Regions from separate parts of the Alteromonas sp. 4NH20-0104 genome, predicted to be linked through region 2. Evidence: predicted binding sites of a transcription regulator. Region 2 holds the regulator's gene; each other region holds the start of a gene.

Region 1 (5,022 bases), on a different contig from region 2:
TTCATCGACCATACTGGCCACTATGGTGGTGCTGTTTGCCGGTACTACCATGGACTCCGGAGTGCGTTTACAGCGCTATATCATTCAGGAATGGGGCGAAATCTATCAGTTGCCGGTACTCAAGAATGGCGTTATTGCCACGTTGGTAGCGGTAGCCTGCTGTTTGTTACTGGCATTTGGTGCGGGGGGCTCCTCGGGCAGCGGTGGCATGATTATCTGGCCATTGTTCGGTTCAACCAATCAGATTCTGGCGAGTATGACCTTGCTGGTTATCTCAGTCATGTTAATCAAAATGAAGCGTCCGGCGGTTTATACTCTGGTGCCCATGACATTCGTTATTGTGATGGCGTTCCTGGCGGGGATTATTAAGCTAAAAGAGTATTATCTTGACGGTAACTATCTGCTGGTTCTTTTGGATGCGGTAGTACTGATCGTTAGTGTACTGGTGATGCTGGAATCGTGGTCGGTGATTCGAAAATTCAAACGGCAATCGGCCTGATGAAAAAAGCCGTCAGAGAATCTGACGGCTTTTAACTTTTTGTGCTAGCAACGTATACCTAATGGCGATACGTTCAGAGATATGCGTTAAAAACACCCGCAGTAATGATCATTAACGAAACAGAATATAACACCAGTGAAACTTGATCTGACAATTTAGCTTTAGCCATAATTCGAACCTCTTTTCCATCGAATGTAACTATAATGTAACAAGCCGGTTTGATTTTGTTAATTATTCTTTGGTATTAGATAGTTTGTTACCGTCTACTGTGCTTGTATCCATCGTATAAGGCCTCATAATACCCTTTGTACACTTGATTCAATGGACTGCTTTACATGATTTTATTGCTCGTTTACGTGATTATCGCACTGGGATTTTCATTCTTGTGTTCCATCGCTGAGGCGGTGATCCTGAGCGTTTCTTCAGCCTATATCTCTGTTCTTGAAAAAGAGCAGAAGCCCAGTGGTGCGGTGCTTCGCCATCTTACCGAAGACATTAACCGACCGTTATCAGCCATACTGACGTTAAATACCATTGCCCACACCATGGGGGCGGCAGGAGCCGGTGCCCAGGCAGCGATAGTGTTTGGTGATGCTTACCTGGGCCTTATTTCGGCTATTCTGACGTTGTTGATTCTGATCTTTTCGGAAATTATACCCAAAACACTGGGGGCGACTTTCTGGCGCTCTCTGGCACCGGTTACTGCTTATTTTCTGAAGTACCTGGTTGTGTTGTTATACCCCTTTGTGAAAATGTCAGAATGGTTAACCAAAGGTTTTAAAGAGGAAAGTCCGTTGCGCGGACTTAACCGTGCTGAACTGCATGCGATGGCAGAACTCAGTGGAGAAGAAGGACAACTAAACGAACATGAAGCCTCTTTCATGAAGAGTTTACTGACCCTCAACGAACTGGCTGTGAAGGATGCTATTACACACCGCACGCAGGTTTTTTCGGTGCCGGAAACCCTCACCATCACCGAGTTTTTTCATAAACACGGGAGTATTAAGTACTCTCGCATTCCTATTTACGAAGAGGATGACTCTGAGCAAATCACCGGCTTTGTTATGCGGTCCGATTTGTTGGTTGCCCAGGCAAAAGGTCATGGCGATAACCTGTTGTCGCAATACCGTATGAGCATGGTGACCGTGCTGAGTTCTATGCCGCTATCATCCACATTTGACCAGTTTATTAAAAATCACGTGCATATTGTGCTGGTTGTTGATGAGTACGGTGGTCTGGAAGGGATCCTGACGCTCGAAGATTTGCTCGAAAGATTACTGGGTGTGGATATCGAGGATGAAAAGGATACCAATGTCAGTATGCGTCGGCTGGCCTATGTGATGCATCGTCGAAAACAGCTGATGATGCTCAAAAATGTGCCCGACAGCAGCATGACGTCGGCAGCTCGTAAGTAATTATAAATGCAACAATTACAGCCTGATGATAAGGCTTTTATAAAAAGCTTTTTTGATGTCGGTTTTCTTTACAAAAACGATGTATCGGTTGGTGTTGGCGGTACCTAATATCATCAAACCATGAGGTTATTTATATTTCAATAAATTACCTCTAATAAAATAATTTTTAAATTCTACAAGGCGTTAACTCTCCTGCTTTGGTTTCTAATTGCAAACTTACCTGGTTAATCATGCAAAGCGAATTAAAGCTGGCCTGATTTATGTATAACTGGATTGCAACAATCCGTTGGCAGTATATTGACAAGGCAGGAAGTAGAAAATGAAGAAGTTATTTTTAATCTGGTGTTTCATTATGTCTGTTGGTGGCGCTCACGCGTCGTTAATGACAACGTCGACCGAAACTATCGATGTAGGTTCCCACAACAGTAATTTTTCAGGCAATGTCAGAGGATTCTGGTTTACAGCACCGGTTGATTTCTGGATTGTAGGTATTGACGTCCCAACTGACGCGTCGACTGCAAACTTTGCCACTTCCATTTTACGACTTCCATCTGTACCCCCTTCATGGTCATCGTCAACCGACGTGTATGATATTCTGTTTGAGGTACGTAACCAGGCCACAGCAATCAGTGATTTGGCCATTCAAGTAGAAATGGGCGACGTGATTGGCGTATTGGGGAACAGAGGTGATGTTAATTCTTATGGTACTTCTCCCTATACTTCGTCGATTTTAGGTAATTCTGTTGTGCTTACTCGTTTTGGAACACAAAACGTTATCGGCTCATCAGCCAGCGTTGCAGGGATGGGAGTCTGGACAGAAAGTGGCGGCAGCATCAGCCGTGTAAACCTAACGATATCCGCTACTGATCCATCAGTCGAGAGCGTTCCCGCTCCTGCTAGCTTGCCGGTCCTGATGTTAGGGCTCTGTGGACTTTTAGTTGCACGTCGCAAGACAAAGCAAGCGTAGAGCGACGTAATCAGGTACCGACCTGACGGTATTTGATATGATCAAAGAAGGAACAATCTGGTTGGTGATTAGTCGTTACTCAGCGGCAACTCACTAGCCAGAGTTATTTGACTCAGTGTTCTTACTGTAGTTTCTGTTCACGTGAACAACACCAACTATAACCAGCACATCAGAAAGTAACAAAATAATGAAGAGCGCAATGCCTCTTGTATTTTTACCTTTCACTTTAACTCTGCGTAACCATATACAAAATTAAACAAAAGTTGCTGAGCGCTTTAATTGCAGACTAGGGGTTGTCCAATCGCTGCTGCCACATGGCCAGATGCGCCTGATGCTTTTGCTGTAATTCGCCGGCTACCGATGGATCGGCCAGCAGGTCTTGCGGGATCAGAGCCAGCATGCGATCGCACGACAAAGCAGAAACCGCGGCAGCCCAAACCTGGGTCAGGTGTACATTGGTGGTCTGGTGATTATCTGCCAGTTTTCGGGTGGCGGTTATCTTTTCCTGCATTGCCTTATCGGCGCCCTGATACATCGCAACCGTCACTTCAAAATCACGTTTAAGCTGCTGAAAGTCATCGTGATTACGGTCAATATCCCGGCCGGTCTGCATTACCGTCATCACGGCTGACTGCGCGTGACTAAAGGTATCAAACAACTGTACATGTAAGTGACTAAACTGCGTTTCCAGTGCGATAATTCGCGGATCGGCTTCACTCATTCTTTCGCCCTTTTGATTAGTTCGGCGTGACCGGCAATGAAATAACCACACACACCCCGGTATTATCCGGTAAATCCTGAAGCTCAATTCTACCCTTATGAAAGGCTACAATCATATTGGCAATATACAAGCCTAAGCCTAAATGAGGCGGACCATCGGCGCTGTTACCTTCTGCTCTTACCGATACCATAGACTGGGTCAGTTGCTGATGCATTCCCTTGGGTAACAGTGGGCCGGTATTGGTAATACTGAGTTTAACCGTGCGTTGTTCCTGCCACATATGCAGGGCAATGGTACTCTCTGGCTGGCTGAATTCCACCGCATTGGCTATGATTTTATCCAGCATTTGCGCTATCAGATCCGGCGAACCGTTGAGCTGGGCCTTTTCGCAACTCAGTTTCAGTGCAAACTGCCGATGGGGGTAAGCATGCTGGTAACCTTCCACACAGCCACCAACGACTTTAATAATATCGAAGCGTTCAGTGTCTTCCTGACTGATCATTTGCTCCAGCCGGGTGGCCTCACTCATGCTGTTAAGAATACTGCTCAAACGGCTGATCCCCGAAAGTGCGCGGCTTAAAAATACCTGCTGCTGAGCCGGATCCTGTACTTCAGTCAGGGTATCTAACGAAGAACGTACCACTGCGATAGGCGTACGCAATTCATGGGAAAGACGGGAAGCCATATTTTCCAGATACGAGTTGTATTGCTGGAGCCGACTCAGTACAGCACTGAAAGAGCGTGATAAATCGCCAATTTCATCGCCATGACGAGACGGCGGTAAACTGCCAATAATTTTGCCATTGGAGTCGATTACCGCTTCAGTGTCATCACGTAGATTGCGTATCCGGCTGGAAATCCGGTGAGCGAACATCAGTAAGCCCAGGGTGCCTAATAGCATCACGGCCAGGATGACATGGAAAAGCTGTTCCAGAGCGCGGTTTCGCAGCGTGCGAATACCATGTGTGGTTTGCTCCACCACAACGGCGCCCATGACCGAGTCACCAATATAAATCGGGTAGGCGGCAGACAGGATCACCGCTTTGTTATCCGGCGTTAGTCGCCATAGTGAATCCGGCTGGCCATTGAGGGCGTGATTGATATCTTTACCTGCCAGTGCGTAGGCATCAGCCAGTTCGTCTACGAAATCGCCCGGCGGACGAGTGAGAATCTGATAATACAGCGGCAGTAACCACTGTTGTTCGATATAGTGCCACCAACCCTGACTATGATTTTCCTGACTGCCTGCGTTAAACCCAGGAGACGAATGAATAGAGCCCGAGCGGGCCAGCACCCGCTTATGTTTGTCGATGACCCAAACCCGGGAGTCGGCATAGCGCAGTCCCGAGAGAATTCGCTCTATTTCCGGAGAGGGGGTGACTACGGTGCCGAGGTCATCACTTTGGTTCGGATTAGCGGT
Region 2 (5,022 bases):
TCAGGCCGACCGCGTTGAAGTTGAAGCAGGCGGCGGTAAAGGCAAAGAAATCTTTATTGCTACCGGTAAGCCGGCGGTATACAGCCAGACCTTAGACGATGGCCGGGTGGTCGAAGCCCGGGCATTCGAAATTCGTTATGAAGTGGCTAACCGCACGATTTCTTTATCCGGCGATGCTGAGTTAAACCAGAATACCAGTGTGGTAAAAGGCGAAACGATTGTTTACGACATGGACAAGGAACAACTGAAAGCCACCGGTGATGGCAGCGGCAGTGAAGATGGCCGGGTACGCACCGTTTTCAGTCTGGAAGACATTGAAGCCGTGCGCGACGAAAACAAGGCCAATGGCAGCGAAGACGACCAACAGGACAACCAAGACGAATGACCACCCTCACCGCCAAACACTTAGCCAAGTCGTATAAGTCCCGGCAGGTAGTTAGGGATGTCAGCGTTGAAGTTTCTGCCGGCCAGATTGTTGGCTTGCTCGGTCCCAATGGGGCCGGTAAAACCACCACCTTCTACATGATTGTGGGTCTGGTAGCACTGGATAAAGGCGATATCCGCATCGACGATATGGATTTAACCCGCCAGCCCATGCACGAGCGCGCCCGTAATGGCATTGGTTATTTACCTCAGGAAGCGTCTATTTTCAGAAAGTTAAGTGTTTTTGACAATATCATGGCAATATTGCAGACGCGCAAAGACTTAAATTCTGCCGAACAGCAAAATGAAGCCGATGCCCTACTTGATGAATTTAATATTAACCATATACGTAATAGTACCGGGATGAGTTTGTCGGGTGGTGAGCGGCGCCGGGTGGAAATTGCCAGGGCGCTGGCCGCTAATCCGAAATTTATTTTGCTTGATGAACCCTTTGCAGGAGTTGACCCAATTTCGGTTAATGATATAAAGAAGATCATACAACATCTTCGTGATCGTGGAATTGGTATTTTGATTACCGACCACAACGTCCGGGAAACCCTCGACGTCTGTGAGAAAGCCTACATTGTGAGTCAGGGTGAATTAATCGCTCAGGGCACCGCGGAACAGGTTTTAAGTAATCAAAAGGTCAAGGATGTATACCTGGGTGAGCAATTCAGGCTATAGTTAGATACATAAAGACAACAAATTTTGTCCCTATCAATAACAAGCAAGGCGTTAAGAACAGAAGTAGATGAAACCATCTTTACAGCTCAAATTTAGTCAACAACTTACTATGACGCCACAATTGCAGCAGGCGATTAAACTGCTGCAACTTTCGACCCTGGATTTACAACTGGAAATCCAGGAAGCACTCGATTCAAATCCGTTACTGGAAGTTGATGACACCAGCGATAACGACACCATTGAGAAAAGTAAACTCGATGCCGAAGCGGATGCCGCAGCAACAGCCAGCACCGACACCAGCATGGATACCAACGAGGCGCTCGAGAAAAACGAGCTGCCTGATGAACTGCCTATCGACAGTACCTGGGACGAGTATTACTCGGCGTCTTCTGCACCTGCACCAGGGCCGGCGTCTTCTGATGATGAACAAATTTTTCAGGGTGAAACCACCGACAACATTCAGGATCACCTGCTGTGGCAGATGCGCCTCACCCCCTTTAGCGATGTAGACCGCGCCATAGCCATTGCCATTATCGATTCCATTGATGAATCCGGTTATTTAACCGTTACGGTTGAAGATATCCTGCAGAGCGTCAATACTGAAGATATGGAAGAGCCCGTAGAAGTTGATGAAATTGAATGCGTGCTCAAGCGTATTCAGATGTTCGACCCGATTGGTTCAGGCTCACGTACCCCGCAGGAGTGTCTACTGGTTCAGCTCAAACAATTTGCTCCCGAAACGCCCTGGCTTAAGGAAGCAATGATTCTTATTGAAGACTATGCTGATTTGCTTGGCAGCAAAGATTATCGCACGCTGATGCGTAAATCGCGGCTCAAAGAAGATGATTTGCGTGAAGCCATGCGTTTACTGCAAACCCTGAATCCTCGTCCTGGCAGCGCACTTATCACGCAGGAATCTGAATATGTGATCCCCGACGTGTCAGTCACCAAAAAGAAAGGCCGTTGGGTAGTTGAACTGAACCCCGACAGCCTGCCAAAACTGAGCGTAAACCAGCAGTATGCAGCCATGAGCAGACAAGCCCGTAACAGCTCAGACTCGCAGTTTATTCGCTCCCACATGCAGGAAGCAAAGTGGTTCATTAAGAGCCTCGAATCGCGCAATGAAACATTGCTCAAAGTAGCTAACTGTATTGTGCAGCAACAAATGGGCTTTTTTGAGCACGGCCCGGAAATGATGAAGCCTATGGTCCTCAACGACGTAGCCGAAATGGTCGATATGCATGAATCCACCATTTCGCGGGTAACTACCCAAAAGTACATGCATACGCCCCGCGGTATCTTTGAACTGAAATACTTCTTCTCCAGCCACGTAGCCACCGAGTCTGGCGGAGAATGTTCCTCTACCGCTATCCGCGCACTGATTAAAAAACTGGTTGCCGCCGAGAAGCCCAGTAAACCACTAAGCGACAGTAAAATTGCTCAATTGTTGGCCGAACAAGGTATTAAAGTTGCCCGGCGAACAATAGCAAAATACCGGGAATCTTTGTCGATTCCACCGTCTAACCAACGCAAGAGCCTTATTTAGGCCGAAATATAAGGAAGACGAACTATGCAAATAAATCTTACAGGTCATCACATCGAGATAACCGATTCTTTGCGTAATTATGTTGATACCAAGTTTAGTAAACTGGAGCGCCACTTTGATCACATATCCAATGTGCATGTGATCCTCAACGTGGAAAAGCTTTCTCAAAAAGCCGAAGCCACGATGCATTTAAGTGGTGCGGAAGTATTTGCGTCGTCAGAAAATCAAGATATGTATGCCGCGATAGATAGTATGGTCGACAAACTGGATCGTCAGGTAATCAAGCATAAGGAAAAGCTTAAAAAGCACTAGGCCCCAAATAACCTTATGAATATTCAAGCCTTAGTTAGCCTGGATCGCACTAAATGTGCGGTCCAGTGCAACAGTAAAAAACGAATTTTAGAAATTATCAGCGACATTGCTGCCGAAACCAACGCTGAAATTCAAAAAGAAGATGCCCTGAATGCACTGCTAAGCCGGGAAAAAATGGGCAGCACTGGCATCGGCAATGGCATTGCCTTACCCCATGGCAGACTGGCTAACCTATCCAAGGTTACGGCCGTTGTGGTAACCACTACCCCAGCCATCGCATTCGACGCCATTGATGATAAACCGGTCGATATCTTTTTTGCCATTCTGGTCCCTGAAACCCAAACCGAAGGTCATTTGCAGACACTGGCTACCATCGCCGGCAAGCTGAGCCAGAAAAGTATTGTAAAAACCATCCGTAACGCCGAATCGAAGGAACAGGTTATCGCCGCTCTGTGCGACGAGGCTGCACAATAGTCCGGCAGGGAGTCTGACAACATATGAAACTTATTATTATCAGCGGGCGCTCCGGCTCCGGCAAATCGGTTGCGCTAAGAGCCCTGGAAGATTTGGGCTACTACTGCGTTGATAACATTCCGGTTAATCTGCTCCCAACGTTAACCCATACGGTGGTTGACGAATACGACCAGGTGGCGGTGAGTATAGATGTTCGCAACCTGCCTAAAGATCCCGACGAACTGGTAGAGATCCTTGATTATCTGCCTTCGTCCTGGTCGATGACCATTGTCTATCTGGATGCCAGCGACGACATGCTGGTAAAACGCTTTAGCGAAACCCGCCGCCTGCATCCGCTGGCAAAACTGAACAAGTCACTGGCCGATGCCATTCTGGCAGAAAAAGAGCTGTTAGCACCCATTGTAGAGCGTGCTGATTTGTATATCGACACCGACCACCTGTCGATTCATCAGCTGGCTGAGCTTATCCGTGAACGGATTTTGGGTAAGAAAAGCTCCCGACTGGTACTGGTGTTTGAGTCATTTGGCTTTAAGCACGGTATTCCCAAAGACGCCGACTATGTATTCGATGTCCGCTTTTTACCTAACCCGCACTGGGAGCCTGACTTAAAACATTTAACCGGTCTGGACTCGCCGGTAGAAGCTTTTCTGGGCTCGCAGCCCATTGTCACCAAATTTATCTGGCAAATCCAAAACCTGCTGGATACCTGGATGCCCCATCTGGAGCGAAATAATCGCAGCTATGTGACCATCGCCATTGGCTGCACCGGCGGCCAGCATCGTTCCGTATTTGTGGCGCAGTCTCTGGCCAAAATATACGGCGATAAGCATCCGGATGTGCAAATTCGTCACCGGGAGTTAAACCGATAATGCGTGTAGAAAAAACCCTTACTATCGTCAATAAACTGGGCCTGCACGCCCGGGCTGCCACACAGTTAGTACAACTGGCTAATCAGTTCGATGCCGAGATCACCCTCAAAAAAGGCGATAAAGAAGCTAATGCCAACAGCGTATTGGGATTAATGCTAATGGAAAGTCATCAGGGCGAACAGGTGGATGTGATCAGCGAAGGCCCCGACGCCGAAGCCGCCATGGCAGCAGTGGAAGACCTGATTGTTGGCCGCTTTAACGAAGACGAGTAACGCACACAGCTAACCTCTGTGAAGCGGTTATCTGTGCTTTCCTTGCGATGCAAAGATTAATCACTTAATCATGCGCTAAGACAATATATTAGCGCCCTGCTCCGGCGCTCTGGCTTCTTCTGCCTGGCGGCGTATATCATCGTTTTCACTGGAAACGTCATCATGAGCCGCCGTACGTTTCTCTGCTACGGCTTTAGGTTCGCTGACCGGACTTTGCTTAACCGGTTCTTTTTGCTCGCTAACCTGCTCCGGATTATTCACCATCGTTACCGGCACGCCCTGCGGGAAAATCACTTCACGGGCGTCGTCCGGCATGCTTATACCCTTAGCGGTAAACAGTTCTACCAGGTCGCGCATCAATACCGACGCCATTTTAATCACGCTGGTATTCTCAACATTAATCCAGAAATACACTTTGAGATTTACCGTCGCCGAGCCAAGC
Region 3 (5,022 bases), on a different contig from region 2:
CTTCCAGTTGCCGTAACCAGGCCTGGGTCAGGGTTTTCACTGAGTAGGGTTCCAGCATGATAAGCTGACTGACTTTATTCATCGCAAGCGTGGCTAAAGTAAAATCAATTTTGCCACTCAAATGACCGCGCAGAGATTGTAACTCTTTATCTATCTCAGCCGATAGTCCCTCATAATAGCTGGTGAGCCGGACTATGAATCCTGCAAGTTGCTCACTGTGGGCACGCAACGATTGGAGTTGTTTCGCTTCCATGTGTTATGCAAGCTCCTTGTTAGCAAAAAAAACCGCCGGCATGCTACTGCCGCGCCAGCCGGTTATTCGACACGGTATAATTAAAGTTCGCACGTAACGGATTGATATCTAACCCCCCCCGGCGAGTGTAGCGCGCATAGACTGCCAACTTTTGCGGCTTGCAGTGATTCATTACATCACAAAAAATTCGCTCGATACACTGTTCATGAAATTCGTTATGGCGACGAAATGAAATGAGATAAGCCAGCAACCCTGCATGGTCGATGGCTGCGCCTTCATAATGAATTTGTACACTGGCCCAATCTGGCTGACTGGTGATCAAGCAATTCGATTTCAGTAAATGACTGACCAGGGTTTCACTGACCAGGGTATCGCTGGTTTTCAGCAGACCGGGATTTGGCTGGTAATCGTTAACTTCAATATCCAATTCATCAATAACGGTGCCTTCGAGTTCACCAAGACTGAGCTCATGGAATTGCCCCGCGCTAAATAATTGCACGTCTACATCTGCCTTGGCGCAGGCCGATAAATCAGCCGTTAAATGCTCTGCCACTTCGTTTGCAGAAGTGAAAACAGACTGGTTGAAGCTATTGAGATACAGTTTAAACGACTTGGATTCGATCAGGTTTTGCGAGTCGATGGGCACCCGGCATTGCAAAATAGCCACCTGTGGCTTGCCTTTGGGGTTGAGCCAGGAAAGTTCATAGCCATTCCAGATATCCACGCCAACGAACGGTAAAGGCTGGGAAACGCCAATTTGATCGCGGCTAAGAGTGCGAGGCACGCCCTGTAACAGTTCGGGGGTGTACTGCTCGATGTAGTCAACCTTCTGACCCAGTGTCAGGTTGGCGGGAAGAGACGGTGACGAAGAGTGCTTTACTGTCATGCTGTCCTGTAACGGTTTTTTATCACTGATTGATCATGGCACGCGCATTCAATATGCCAAGCTGGTGTTTAAAGTGCCATAAATTCTTTACTATAGAGGTTTAGTATAACTGATATGGAATAGCAATGGAGAATATAGTTCAACAATCATTGCATAAATTAATGCGCGATTTACAACAGGCTGCGGCAGCCTCTCCACAGTTAATGATGACTGAGTTCGAGCCGCAATTAACCTCACCCTGTTACATCGGCAATGCCAGTGAGGGGGAGCTTTGTGCCTGGCAGCCGGTGCCAATGGAAAAGGAATACACCTTTGCCAATATTGAAAACGCGCTGCACATAACCCTCAACGAGCAGTTCTGTAAATACTTTACAACATACTGGAGCTTTAACCTGCCGGTTAAAGCGGAGCAGGGCAATTGCGAACTTCTGCAGGTTTGCAGTGAAGCCGATTTCGAGCGGCTGCAACAAAACCTGATTGGTCATCTGTTAATGAAGCAACGGTTGAAACAGCCGCCAACGTTATTTTTCGGCCTGACCGATGAGGATGACTTTATTTTGTCTGTCGACAATGCCTCGGGGGAAGTCGTACTGGAACAGGTTGGTAAACTGCCAAGCCGCTGTCTGGCTCCGGATCTGGCGACCTTTATCGACGGGCTGTCGGCAGCAGGTTAAGTTAACTTAGCTTAGCTAATCGGCTTTCCATTACCGCGAGCGCCTGTTCTAACTGTTCCACCCGTTTCTCCAGCGCTGTGATTCGCTCTTTTTCACTGGCTATTTTGGGCTCGGCTTTGGCTAGTTCGTTCTGCTGGTTAAAGACTTTTATCGCTTCAATGGCATCCAGCACACTGACCTTAAAAGGCGCTCTGCCGCGCAGTAAGCCGACCCCCGGAGTTAAGCCATCGGCAGCCAGCGCATGGCAGATTTCGACCAGGGATTTATGGTTTTCTTTGGATGTCATGGAGTCACTCTCAACTGATGGCGTCAACCTCAGACTGGCACGCCAACTGAAGGTTAGTCAAAACAACGAAAATTTCGCTAATCATACCTATAGTTGGCCGTTGCGCCAAGTGGTTATTTTTTAACTTCTATAAAAATCAAAGGGTTATAATTGGCCTTATTCTTGATTACCAGAAGTTCATTAGTGACTTATTATTTTTCAACAGGGAACCACTATGAAAAAATTAATGCTTTGTACTGCGCTGCTGGCACCAATGTTATTGTCTGGCTGTATTATCTCAGTAGGGGATGATGATCGTGAACATTATCAGGCCAGCTGGGAGCAGCGCGAATATAACAATCGTAAACATATCAGCAATCTCGAAGTGAGTGCACATTTTGAAGATGTCACACGCAAAATGGGTGTAGCAGATTTCAACGAAATGGTCGGCGAAGGTGACCATGTTTATCGTATCCTTTACTACCGCACTCAGCGTACCGAGGATGACGGTATCACAACGAAAGACGAGTGCACGCCGCTGGTCTTTAAAGACAACCGCTTAATTGGGTGGGGCGAAGAGGCCGTGCGTAAAATCTAACTCAAGCTCGTAACCCACTTATCCTGGCAAGCCTGATAGACCTCTGTTTATCAGGCTTGATGCGTTTTGCCATGCTGGTGGCTATGGTTTGACCTGGCGCTACCACAGTCTGTTTGTTTAACTTCCTTTGTTTAAATGTATAAATATTGTTAACAACATATTTACAGGGTGTTATTTTTTCGGCTAGAGTTGGGAACTGATGCACTTTTTGTGCGTCTACTACGTAACTCTTTAAACCAATCTTGTTGTTTTCAGTTCACTGCAGCGCAGTTAGCAGTGGTTGAGTGAGAGGGCGGCCTGGGTCGCAAAATATGGCGTTTACGCATCACCACAACACGGGAGACAGGCTATGGTACAAGCGGAAATTCAACAGAACCTGGATAAAATCAGAGCAGCGTATTTATCAGCGGAAGATCTGAAAATCGCAGCATCAATTATTTATAACGCCTACCACGACGATCCAATATTTTTACAGATTTTCCAAAGTGAAAAAGAGGGCTATGAATCACGCCTGCGCTCGGCTATTCGGGAGGAGCTCACGGCATTCTGGGAAGCAGAGCAACCTATCATTGGTTTGTTTGATGAGGGGCGTTTATTATCGGTGGCTTGCCTCACCGGGCCAGACAACGCTGCCGGCGCAGGCAGATACTGGCACTGGCGGTTAAAAATGTTGCTGACAACCGGCTATTACGGTACTCGGCAAATGCTTGAGAAAGAAGAAAAAATTCGTTCAGCCATGCCGGCTGAAAAGTATCATTTATTGTCTTTTATTGCCGTCCATCCGGATTACCAGTCACATGGTCTGGGCCATCTGCTGATGCGGGCTATCGACAGTGTGTTACTGGAGCACCGGGACTCCGAAGGCGTAGGCGTGTTTGTTACTGTGCCTAAATATGAAACCTTTTTCGCTGATGGTTTCTATCAGAAAGTGGCACAGGTAGAAATTGCCAATAAAACTGGTCAGGTGATGTTTCGTCCACGGCCTTAGTTTAGCTCGCTATCATGTCAGGCAGGGCGAATGCAGTGCCTTGCCTTTAGTCAAATTTTTAAATGCTGGTCTTGCGGGGTGAGTCCCGTCAGGTATAGTGCCTGTATTGATAATCATAATCTGCCGATATGACCGACTCCTTAGATTTTGATCCGGTTACCACCATTCAGAATGAAGATGCCTGGGTAAGTGTCATCCAGAAAATGGATGAGGCCTACGCCGATTTAGTGCACTCTCAGGTGGAAGTCGAAGAGAAAAACGTCGAACTGGAAGAGGCGAAAAGCTTTTCTGACAGCATCCAAAGTGCCATGAACGACGTGCTAATTGTCTGTGATAACGATGGCATTATCGAAGGCGTTAACCGGGCGCTCACCGAATTGGTAGGGGAGTCTGAATCGGCCCTCATCGGGCGCTCTATTCTTACTTTTATTGCGCCAGAACTGCATGACAAGGTTCAGGCTTTTCGCGATCGACTTCGAGTGCAATCCGTCAGGGATTACGAACTCGAGCTACAGGGTAAGTCGGGTAACGTGCCGCTATCGGTTAACTGCACTGCACGCCTAAATCACCGTGGTAAATCGGTGGGCATGGTGCTGGTGGGAAGACCGTTAGGTGAACTGCAACGTGCCTATAAAGAGCTCAATATTGCCCATGCGGAGTTACAACTTGCTCAACAACGGCTAATCCAGTCGGAAAAGATGGCCTCTCTGGGACGCCTGGTCGCAGGGGTTGCTCATGAACTCAATAACCCCATTAGCTTTGTGTATGGCAACATGCACGTATTGCGACGCTACACCGATAAACTCAGTACGTATTTTGATGCGGTTGCCAATGGCGAAAGCCGCGATACCCTGCGCGAAATGCGTGAAAACATGCGTCTTGAAAAAGCCATTAAAGATCTTAATTCGCTGGTAGATGGCACCATGGAAGGCGCGGATCGGGTGAAAGAAATCGTTAATGATTTACGTCAGTTCTCATCAGCTCAGGTTTCAGAGAAAGCGCCTTTTGACCTCAGTCACGCGGTGCACACGGCTTTGCACTGGATCATGAAAGAGTGTGATTACCCTGTAGAGGTTGTTGATAATATTCCAAGACCGCTGGAGGCTTACGGCCATGCCGGGCAAATTCATCAGGTGGTCGTTAACTTAATTGAGAATGCGGTGGATGCCATGGCGGCATCTGAGCGGCGTCGATTAACCATTAACGCTGGTGCCGATAAGGATGGGGTGTTGTTGACCATCAGCGATACCGGACCCGGCATCAGCGCAGAAGATGCGCCGCAAATCTTTGAACCCTTTTATACAACTAAGCCCGTAGGAATGGGGACAGGCTTAGGTTTATCAATTAGTTATGGTATT
Region 4 (5,022 bases), on a different contig from region 2:
TCTTGTACGATCTTTCATATTCAGTAGTATAGCGCTTGGGAGAACACACTTTTCACACTCAGTGTTATTGAAAATAATATGAATATTCTAGAGAAAATCACACAGCACAAATCTGCGTTCAGTAAATCGGAGCGAAAGGTGGCAGAAGTGATACTGGCAAATCCTCAATCGGCGATCCATTCCAGTATAGCAACTCTGGCAAAAATGTCAGATGTCAGCGAGCCAACGGTTAATAGATTCTGTCGTCGCCTTGACACCAAAGGCTTTCCGGATTTTAAACTACACCTGGCGCAAAGTCTTGCCAACGGAACACCTTACGTTAACCGGCATGTAGACGAGAACGATGGCCCGGACGAATATACAAATAAGATATTCGAATCCACTATGGCGTCGCTGGAAGTCGCCCGTCAGTCAGTCTGTGTGAACACCGTAAACCGGGTTGTCGACCTGCTCACTCAGGCACAACGTATTTCTTTCTTTGGCCTGGGCGCATCAGCGTCAGTGGCACACGATGCACTGAATAAATTTTTCCGCTTCAATGTGCCGGTGGTTTATTTTGAAGATATTCTGATGCAACGCATGAGCTGCATGAACTGTAGCTCTGGCGACGTGGTTATGTTGTTTTCACACACCGGCCGAACAAAAAGCCTGGTAGAAATTGCTCAGATTGCCAAAGCCAATGATGCCACAGTGGTCGGCATTACGTCGGCCGACAGTCCACTGGCTAATGAGTGTACCTACGTATTGTCGCTGGAAGTGCCTGAAGACACTGACATGTATATGCCCATGGCGTCGCGTATTGCTCAGCTAACCCTTATCGACGTGCTCGCTACCGGTTTTACCTTGCGTCGCGGCAATAAATTTCGTGAAAACCTCAAGCGCGTGAAAGATACTTTGCGTGGTTCGCGGTTTGAAAAGCGCGGCAACGATGCCTGATCGGTAACAGTGGGCAGGCTCACCTGCCCGCTTCTTATCAATTCCTGATAAATTTTTTATTTTTCAATCATTCCCTTCCATTCCCCGCACCAATGCGCTGCATCAGGGCCTGGCGGTTCATTTGTGTTACTTTTTATTGCCACAGCTGTTCAGACCATTATAAAGAATCTTTAATCAACCATTCACAATTTGGTCAAATTCGTCTACTATTTTGTAATTAAATTACGAAATAGATTTTCAGCTATACTTAATCACTGGGTGTCCCACATAAACTATTAACAAGCGATAACAGACATGACTAGAAGAACGAAAATCCTGGCTACACTAGGTCCTGCTACAGACACGCAAGAAAAAATTGAAGCGATTATTGCCGCCGGAGCAAACGTAGTACGCATGAATTTTTCCCATGGCCAGGCCGAAGATCACATTGAGCGCGCCAAGCGTGTCCGCGCTGCCGCCACTAAACTGGGTAAATACGTTGCTATTTTAGGCGACTTGCAAGGACCGAAGATCCGGGTTTCACGTTTTGCCAACGATAAAGTGTTCCTTACTGAAGGCGACCCGTTTGTACTGGATGCAGAACTGGATCGTGACGCCGGTAATGAACAACAGGTTGGTATCGACTATAAGGCACTGCCTGACGACGTCAGCCCGGGCGATATCCTGTTACTGGATGACGGTCGCATACAGCTTCAGGTGACCGGCGTTGAGGGCCGTAAGGTACTCACTAAGGTAACGGTTGGCGGTAAACTGTCTAACAACAAAGGGATTAATCGTCTCGGTGGTGGTTTGTCAGCAGAAGCACTGACTGAAAAAGACAAGCGAGACATTCTGACTGCCGCTGAAATCGGCGTAGATTATCTGGCTGTTTCTTTCCCACGCAGCGGTGCAGATCTGAATTATGCCCGCGAACTGGCTGAAGCCGCTGGTTGTAAAGCCAAAATTTGCGCCAAGGTAGAACGTGCTGAGGCAGTGGCCACCGATGAAGCCATCGATGACATTATCAGTGCCTCTGACGCAGTAATGGTTGCCCGTGGTGATTTGGGTGTTGAAATTGGTGATGCCGAGTTGGTTGGTGTACAGAAAAAGCTGATCGCCCGCTCACGTCAGTTAAATAAAGTAGTCATTACTGCCACTCAGATGATGGAGTCGATGATTGAAAGCCCGATGCCTACTCGTGCAGAAGTGATGGACGTAGCGAACGCCGTACTCGATGGTACCGATGCCGTGATGCTGTCAGCAGAAACCGCCGCGGGCAGCTTTCCGGTAGAAACCGTTAAAGCGATGGCGCGGGTTTGTGAAGGTGCAGAAACCCACCCGAGCGTTAAAATCTCTAAACATCGTATGGACGAACTCTTTGGTTCAGTGCACGAGACTATTGCTTTATCAGCCGTTTATGCCGCTAACCACTTACCGGGCGTAAAGGCTATTGTAGGCTTAACAGAAAGTGGCAGCACGCCGCGTCTGATGTCGCGTATCACCACTACCCTGCCTATTGTTGCTATGTCACGTCACGAAGAAACGCTTAACCTGATGGCGTTATACCGTGGCGTAAAACCGGTTTTCTTTGACTCTCGCGACAGCGCACCAGGTGAGCTGCGTAAAGATGTCGTCGCTCTGCTGAAAGAGAAAAACCTGGTGGAGAACGGTGATATAGTGATCCTGACCCATGGTGACCGCATGGAAACCATCGGCGCCACTGACGCGATAAAAATTATCGTAGTTGAGTAAGACGAGTAAGACGAGTAATATGCTGATGCCGGAAACGCCAATGGCGTTTTCAGGCGTCGCTATTAACTCTACTCCGTAACCATCTAATCCCCTGCCCCGTAACATTTTCAACAATCACCAGAGCACCCGACAACCATTACTCCCCAACATATTCTTGCCAGTTACAGCTTAAGCGACTTGTTAGCGCTTGTAATTATCAACAAAAGTCACCTGCCACTGGCGCTGTCATAAAATTAAAGCCAATGCCCATGTAATTTTGCCTGCCATGCATGCTGTTACCGTGAAAAATTGCGACACATTTAGAAAGCATAACCAGCCTGCGCTTGGAAAATTACGCTAAAAACATAATAAACTATTGTTTATATTGATGAATTACAACCTGGCATAGCACTCGCTTTATACATTATGACATTCCCCGTAATGGGGTCATTCATCAAATTGGAGTGTATTATGACACCACTTGCAAAACTCATTGCCTTAACGCTATCTCTTACCACCGGCGCAGTTTCTTCGGTTTACGCAGCCCAGAAAGTGCAGGACAACGAAAAAGCAATAACTCAAATTCAGACTTCTGTTGAACAACAACCGTTTGATGACTCAACGTTAGAAAAATTTACCGTGGCGATGTATGCAGTACAAGATGTCGCGAAAGCGTTTGAGGTTAAATTACAGCAAGCGCAATCCACCGAAAAACAGCAACAACTGCAAACCAACGCACGTGAGGCGATGGTGGATGAAATAGAACAAGCGGGTCTTGAGGTAAAAACCTATACCACTATCGCTCAGCTGGTGCGTCAGGATGAAGTGCTTCGCCAACGTGTGATGAACATCGTTAACGACCAGGATAATAGCTAGGTTTTTCCTTTTGCAATGCGCCGCCTGTCGGCGGCGCTTTTTCTGTGTAAATGTCTGGGCCAGAGTGGCCGTTATGCGAATACCGTAAAGTAGTCTTGCGGTTCTAATGCAGGCTTAGGTCCGGCGTCCTGTGCTGGCGTACCCAGATATAAGAAGCCAACAATTTCGTTATCGGCAGACACACCCAGCCCTTCTTTTACAATATTGCAATGGGCATATTCGCCGGTGCGCCACATGCCCTGAAAGCCCTGGGCAACAGCCGCCATTTGCATGGCCATCGCCGCACAACTGGCCGAGGCGAACTGTTCTACCTGAGGCACTTTTTCGTGCTCCTGATAGGCCGTTGTGATCACAATAATCATGGGCGCACGGGTGGGTAACTGCGGCGCGCGCTGAATTTCACGCTCCGTTTTATCATTATCAATAGCGGACTGCTCAAACAACGCACCGAGCTTGTTGAGCCCTTCGCCCTCACACACAATAAATCGCCATGGCTTAAGGGCCGCGTGATCCGGCGCTCGCAAAGCTGCGCGTTTAATATTATCCAACGCCTCACCGGCCGGTGCCGGCGAGGTTAATCGGGGCTGTGAGCGACGATTGATAACAAGATCCAGTGCATCCATAGTGCTCTCCTTCTGGCAAAATAATGAGTATACCCGTGCTGATACGGGCTATTTCACAAAAAGACCAGCATACTGACAAGTCGTTTTAGTGCAATCCCTGCAACATAATTTATTAGCGCTTAAAATGCCCCGCGAGATAATAATCAACACTCACATAACGTCCGCCACCAAAGCAAAACAGCACCATGAGCATAATGAAATACGTAGCGGCGAACTCTATCCCGTTATTCAGGATCACAAAGTTACCACTGGACGTCAGCCAGTCGATATAACCGTGCTCGTTGAGAATAGCCTTAGCTGCAGAGAGCTTCTCAGGGGCCGCCATCACCGACTCATTCGTTAACAGCGTACCATCGGCCAGCCAGCTGCCGGCATCGGCGATGGCAGGCCACCCGTGCTGCCAGTGAACGGTAATCATGGCCACCATCATGGTAATCATTAACGGAATGGCGGTTAACCGTGTGGCAAAGCCAAACACCAGAAATACAGCTCCAATAAACTCACTTAGTGCAGCCAGTCCGGCCATCAGGAATGGCAGCGGTAAGCCCAACCCGTAATCCGGATTACCAAACCAGTCTACCGTGCTCTCAAAATTAACCAGTTTCTGCCAGCCCGCCTGCGCCATCACCGGAGCCAGGTATAACCTTGTCAGTAGCAAGGGAATACCGCTCAGGGATGCCGCCATCCCATTTAATTTAGTATTTAACTTACGGATAATTGCGCTCACTCCGGTTTACCTCAATAATGCGAATTACGATAAAGACCGTGAGTTAAGGTTATTTCTTTCAATCAATGAGCCGTTTTTCTCAGTTAATGCAACAAGGCCAGAGTAAGGTAAATTACAGGCAACGTCAGGGGCGCTTGCTGATGACTCTGT

The links. The regulator sigma-54, encoded in region 2, starts transcription at its own class of promoters, with help from an activator protein. The targets are predictions, from matches to a motif close to GTTGGCACGNNNNTNGNNT.
Region 1: the regulator sigma-54 is predicted to act here: its motif matches at 2,162-2,180, upstream of AC27IB_RS05730 (PEP-CTERM sorting domain-containing protein).
Region 3: the regulator sigma-54 is predicted to act here: its motif matches at 2,133-2,151, upstream of AC27IB_RS00885 (DUF3192 domain-containing protein).
Region 4: the regulator sigma-54 is predicted to act here: its motif matches at 3,046-3,064, upstream of AC27IB_RS06675 (DUF4168 domain-containing protein).

What each region holds. Positions count from the first base shown of each region.
Region 1 is NZ_BAAJLP010000006.1:5,100-10,121, forward strand. Features, by position in the region: gene AC27IB_RS05720 (carbon starvation CstA family protein) at 1-499, shown strand, start outside; gene AC27IB_RS05725 (CNNM domain-containing protein) at 835-1,914, shown strand; gene AC27IB_RS05730 (PEP-CTERM sorting domain-containing protein) at 2,234-2,881, shown strand; gene AC27IB_RS05735 (hypothetical protein) at 3,168-3,602, opposite strand; gene pdsS (proteobacterial dedicated sortase system histidine kinase) at 3,619-5,022, opposite strand, start outside.
Region 2 is NZ_BAAJLP010000033.1:10,599-15,620, forward strand. Features, by position in the region: gene lptA (lipopolysaccharide transport periplasmic protein LptA) at 1-385, shown strand, start outside; gene lptB (LPS export ABC transporter ATP-binding protein) at 382-1,107, shown strand; gene AC27IB_RS19425 (RNA polymerase factor sigma-54) at 1,175-2,653, shown strand; gene hpf (ribosome hibernation promoting factor) at 2,678-2,965, shown strand; gene ptsN (PTS IIA-like nitrogen regulatory protein PtsN) at 2,981-3,439, shown strand; gene rapZ (RNase adapter RapZ) at 3,463-4,308, shown strand; gene AC27IB_RS19445 (HPr family phosphocarrier protein) at 4,308-4,580, shown strand; gene AC27IB_RS19450 (mechanosensitive ion channel family protein) at 4,656-5,022, opposite strand, start outside.
Region 3 is NZ_BAAJLP010000001.1:185,729-190,750, reverse strand. Features, by position in the region: gene AC27IB_RS00905 (GGDEF domain-containing protein) at 1-253, opposite strand, end outside; gene queF (NADPH-dependent 7-cyano-7-deazaguanine reductase QueF) at 297-1,139, opposite strand; gene syd (SecY-interacting protein) at 1,265-1,813, shown strand; gene AC27IB_RS00890 (hypothetical protein) at 1,815-2,099, opposite strand; gene AC27IB_RS00885 (DUF3192 domain-containing protein) at 2,314-2,676, shown strand; gene AC27IB_RS00880 (GNAT family N-acetyltransferase) at 3,026-3,664, shown strand; gene AC27IB_RS00875 (sensor histidine kinase) at 3,793-5,022, shown strand, end outside.
Region 4 is NZ_BAAJLP010000007.1:13,027-18,048, reverse strand. Features, by position in the region: gene AC27IB_RS06685 (MurR/RpiR family transcriptional regulator) at 79-936, shown strand; gene pyk (pyruvate kinase) at 1,231-2,667, shown strand; gene AC27IB_RS06675 (DUF4168 domain-containing protein) at 3,118-3,522, shown strand; gene AC27IB_RS06670 (NAD(P)H nitroreductase) at 3,594-4,145, opposite strand; gene AC27IB_RS06665 (HvfX family Cu-binding RiPP maturation protein) at 4,258-4,830, opposite strand; gene AC27IB_RS06660 (hypothetical protein) at 4,938-5,022, shown strand, end outside.